One region of the Alteribacillus sp. HJP-4 genome, then DNA from elsewhere that is predicted to be linked to it. Evidence: riboswitches for the same ligand, from Rfam matches in the RefSeq annotation. Region 1 holds a riboswitch; the other holds the start of a gene.
The links. A riboswitch is a leader RNA that binds a small molecule or an ion and turns the genes downstream of it on or off. The one in region 1 is predicted to bind thiamine pyrophosphate.

Region 1 (2,404 bases):
ATTAACACAGAAGACGGTAATACGTATGAAGTGAATGTTCAGTACAATGAAGAATCTACCGAAGATCAAGAGGATCTGGAAAATCTTCAAATTCCTAATGCAGAAGGAGAGTATATAGCTCTTTCTGAGTTGGCTGATGTTGAAGAAGGGGAAGGCCCGGCGACTATTAATCGGCTGGACCAGGAGGAAAGTGTCGAGTTCACAGTAACTTACAGCTCTGATACAACACTTAATGAAATGGGCACGCTGGTCGAGGAAATTATTGAAGACGCTGATATTGCAGATGGCACCAACTATGCGTTTTCAGGAGAGCAGGAGCTGCTTGAAGATGCTATTAACAGCCTGGCATTTGCGTTTGTCCTTGCGCTTCTGTTTATTTACTTGATTATGGCCGGTCAGTTTGAATCATTTAAATATCCATTTGTTGTTATGTTCAGTGTACCGCTGGTGATCATCGGGGTAATGCTTGCATTAACACTGACGCAGACACCATTAAGTGTGACGGTGTTTATCGGTTTAATTGTTCTTGCCGGAATTGTTGTAAATAACGCTATTGTGCTTGTTGATTACATTAATCAGATGAAAGCCAGGGGTCTCGCGACTCGGGATGCGATTATTGAAAGTGTCAAACAGCGGACGAGACCAATATTAATGACAGCTATTACGACAATATTAGGTGTGTTCCCACTTGCGCTGGGAATGGGAGAAGGAACTGAAATTCAGCAGCCGATGGGTATTGCTGTCATTGGCGGCCTTGTCAGCAGCACCTTCCTGACATTGTTTGTCATCCCTGTTTTATACAGTCTGTTCGATAAAGAAACACGGAGTATGAATAAGCGTTTTGTCACAGAAACAGGCGAAGTCGTCCGGTCCTATGAGCTGGTTGAAAGAAGAAGGAGCTCGGATCGGTTTGACAGGCTCAATGACAGCCAGCTTGCAACGACCAGCGAGCGGCAACATTACCTTGAAGATTCTACTGCAGACGAATTTCCGGACGATACACAGGAAGATGATGTATTTTTGAAGCCAAAGAATAATCAGTCAGTACAGGGAAAAGAGGAAGACCTTTCTAAAGATGATATTTTGAATATGCTTGAAAAAATTGTGAGAAGTTCAAAAAACGATAAGGACAGGGATGGCCGGTAATTGACAGCAGCCTGAATTGTCCAGTAAGATGTAATCAATCTCATAAACCTGTTCACTAGGGGCGCTGTACAGCTGAGATGGAGCCGCCGGCACCTGTCCCTTACCACCTGATCTGGTTAATGCCAGCGTAGGAAAGTGGAGCAGATGAATTGTAAAGAGCACGATATACAGCCATCGCTCCCATTAAAGTGGGAGCGATTTTTTATTTTATTTAGATATGAAGAAAGGATGAGTAGAAATGAATAATATACCGGCCGTCTTATCAATCGCAGGCACTGATCCAAGCGGCGGGGCGGGGATTCATGCCGATTTGAAAACATTTCAGGAATGCACAGCGTATGGTATGGCTGCGGTGACTACCGTGGTAGCCCAGAATACGGAAGGCGTCCGGGATGTTTGGCATGTCCCGGTAGAGATGGTAGAAAAGCAGATTCGTTCAGTATTTGAAGATATTCGTCCGTCAGCTGTGAAAACAGGAATGATTGCCACACCTGAAATGATGAAGCGCATAGCTGCTATACTAAAAGAAGAAAAAGTAGATATTGTCATAGATCCTGTAATGGTGGCCACAAGCGGAGATTCCTTGATGGAAAAAGAAACTGCTCAAATCATGAAGGAACAGCTGCTTCCACTTGCAGCTGTGGTGACACCGAACCTTGAAGAAGCGGAAAAGCTGACCGGCTTAACTATCAATTCAGAAAATAGTGCAAAGGAAGCGGCAAAAATTCTTGTAGAGGAATTTGGCTGTAGAGCTTCTGTAGTGAAGGGCGGTCATCTGCATGGGAAGGCAACCGATATTTTATATACGAATGGAGAGTTCAGGATCTTCCGTGCTTCTCGTTCGAATACGAAAAATACTCATGGCACAGGGTGTACATTTTCTGCTGCAATTGCCGCGAAACTGGCCAGGGGACATACTGTTTATCAGGCAGTGGAAGAAAGTAAGGATTTTATATCGAAAGCAATTAAAGATACACTTGGTTTAGGGAAAGGAAGCGGCCCCGTGAATCATTGGGCTTCGAGAATCGAATTAGAAAAAATAAAAAGATAAGGAGGGCGATTCATGCGCTCAAAAGAGCTTGGGAAGATACTTGATGAGGTGAAAAAGAAAAGACCGCTTGTGCACAGTATAACTAATAATGTGGTTACAAATTTTACTGCTAATGGACTGCTTTCGATGGGAGCTTCACCTGTTATGACCACTGCACTCGAAGAAGCAGAGGAGATGGCCTCCGCTGCAGATGTACTTGTGTTGAAT
Region 2 (2,404 bases), on a different contig from region 1:
GAAAAATTATTCATACGAGCCTCCACCATAATAAGTACGTCTACAATTATATCATTTCTTTTGAGGTCGAAAGGAAGAAAATATGAGAACAAATTCAAAAAAGTATGGGTTTTACTAAAAAGAGGTTGACGAACAGCAGATCTATGAGAGGATCGAAAATCTGCTGTCATGGAGCAGAAGCCAAAAGTCTTCAGCATAATCATGGCAGCAATTCGAAAAAAAAGCCCGGTACCGGTTTCTAACCGGATACCCGAGCTTTTAAAGGTGTGTTATTCCGTTGTTTCGTGCTGAAAATACGTTTGATCATATAAATGCTCTACATCTTCATCCGTCATCATAGTAAACTGTTGATCTTCCATACCCCTGACCTTCGTTAAAAATGTAATCATGTTCTGACGCTCTCTTCTTTTCATTTTGTATGCTCCCCTTTCTGTGTTACTACAGAATATTAATTTAAATGTATTATATAACAGATAATTTCATTCCGTCAACACATTTTTCAGAATTTTTTATCAGAGGAATCAATTTCATAAGAGCAATTCAGAATATAAAACACGAACATTCGATTGTAGCGTAAGGCGACGACTCCTGGTCGATTAATACCGGCCACGTCCTGTGGCCAACATCGACACTAGCACGTCCTGGGCGTCGTGGGACTAGCTTGAGGTGAAGACCCCGCAGGCAGCTTTTTGCTGCTGAGGAGGCTGAGGCCAAGCCCACGGAAAGCGTTCGCCTGAAGCGAAAGTCGAATGATAAAGAGAAAGTAGATTTTAATACCCGCATTTTTCGTTGTGAAATTGACTTATGAAATTCATTCAGAGGTGAAATTTATTCAGTTTTGGGGTTTTCATTTTTTATAATATCTCCTATACTTGGTGTAATTGAATAATGAATCAACTAGGGGAGTCCGATGAGCCGGGCTGAGAAGAAAATGCCATGAATTTTTCTGACCCTTCGGACCTGATCTGGTTCATACCAGCGTAGGGAAGTTAGAATCGTGAAAGCAAGGTTCTTTAGCAGCTTCTAAATGACAGCCGGTCCAAAATGAATGGGCCGGCTTATTTTATTTTTTATTGCCTGCTGTGCCCTTTCGTCTATGCGCCAAGATCTCGTCCTTTACTATTTTTAAAAGGAGAGATTTTTTTATGTCCAATTCATCCATTTCCCACGAGAACGTGCACCATTTATCTAATCTTCCAGGGAGTAAAAAAGTGTATGTCAGCGGATCCCGTCCTGACCTGCGCGTGCCAATGCGAAAAATTGAATTAAGCGACACGGCCGGAACCTTTGGCGAGGAAAAAAACCCTCCGATCCACCTGTACGATACAAGCGGTCCATATACAGATGAAGAAGAGCTTATCAGCTTCGAAAAAGGGCTGAAATCGATTCGTGCCGAGTGGATAAATGAACGCCGGGATTCAGAAGAATATGAGGGAAGATTAATACGTCCTGAAGATAATGGATTGAACTCCCACAGCCGGCCACCTGTATTTCCTGGATTAAAAAGAACTCCCCGCCGGGCAGTAAGTGGTAAAAATGTAACTCAGCTGCACTATGCGAAACAAGGCATTATTACACCGGAGATGGAATTTATAGCTATAAGAGAAGACATGTCACCGGAATTCGTCCTTAAGGAAGTAGCAGAAGGAAGAGCGATAATTCCTTCCAATATTAATCATCCCGAAATAGAACCGATGATTATCGGACGAAATTTTCATGTAAAGATCAATGCAAATATTGGCAACTCTGCTGTCACATCCTCCATCGAAGAAGAAGTTGAAAAAATGACCTGGGCCATCCGCTGGGGAGCAGATAATATTATGGATCTTTCCACCGGTAAAAATATACACACCACAAGAGAATGGATTATCCGCAACTCCCCTGTGCCAGTCGGCACTGTTCCTATTTACCAGGCACTGGAAAAGGTTAATGGTACCGCTGAGGAATTAACATGGGAAATCTATAGGGATACTCTAATAGAACAGGCTGAACAGGGTGTAGACTACTTTACTATTCATGCCGGGGTGCTTTTGCGCTATGTACCGCTTACCGCGGGCCGACTGACAGGAATAGTCTCCAGGGGAGGTTCCATTATGGCGCAGTGGTGCTTATACCACCACCAGGAAAGCTTCTTATATACGCATTTCGATGAAATCTGCGAAATAATGAAAACATATGATATCGCGTTTTCTCTTGGAGACGGCCTCCGCCCAGGATCTATCGCAGACGCGAATGACGAAGCTCAATTTGCAGAATTAGAGACGCTAGGAGAATTAACAAAAAGAGCCTGGAAGCATGATGTTCAGGTTATGGTAGAAGGGCCAGGCCACGTGCCGATGCACTTGATAAAAGAAAATATGGATAAACAGCTGGAGGTCTGCGAAGAAGCTCCTTTCTACACTCT

Region 2: it holds a riboswitch for thiamine pyrophosphate, as region 1 does, so the genes downstream of both, thiC (phosphomethylpyrimidine synthase ThiC) here and thiD (bifunctional hydroxymethylpyrimidine kinase/phosphomethylpyrimidine kinase) in region 1, are expected to answer to the same signal.

Annotation. Positions count from the first base shown of each region.
Region 1 is NZ_JBHIKY010000007.1:28,462-30,865, reverse strand. It holds gene ACE4RR_RS08140 (efflux RND transporter permease subunit) at 1-1,146, shown strand, start outside; TPP riboswitch at 1,194-1,297, shown strand; gene thiD (bifunctional hydroxymethylpyrimidine kinase/phosphomethylpyrimidine kinase) at 1,385-2,197, shown strand; gene thiM (hydroxyethylthiazole kinase) at 2,210-2,404, shown strand, end outside.
Region 2 is NZ_JBHIKY010000030.1:19,080-21,483, forward strand. It holds gene ACE4RR_RS19030 (BH0509 family protein) at 270-413, opposite strand; TPP riboswitch at 890-1,004, shown strand; gene thiC (phosphomethylpyrimidine synthase ThiC) at 1,146-2,404, shown strand, end outside.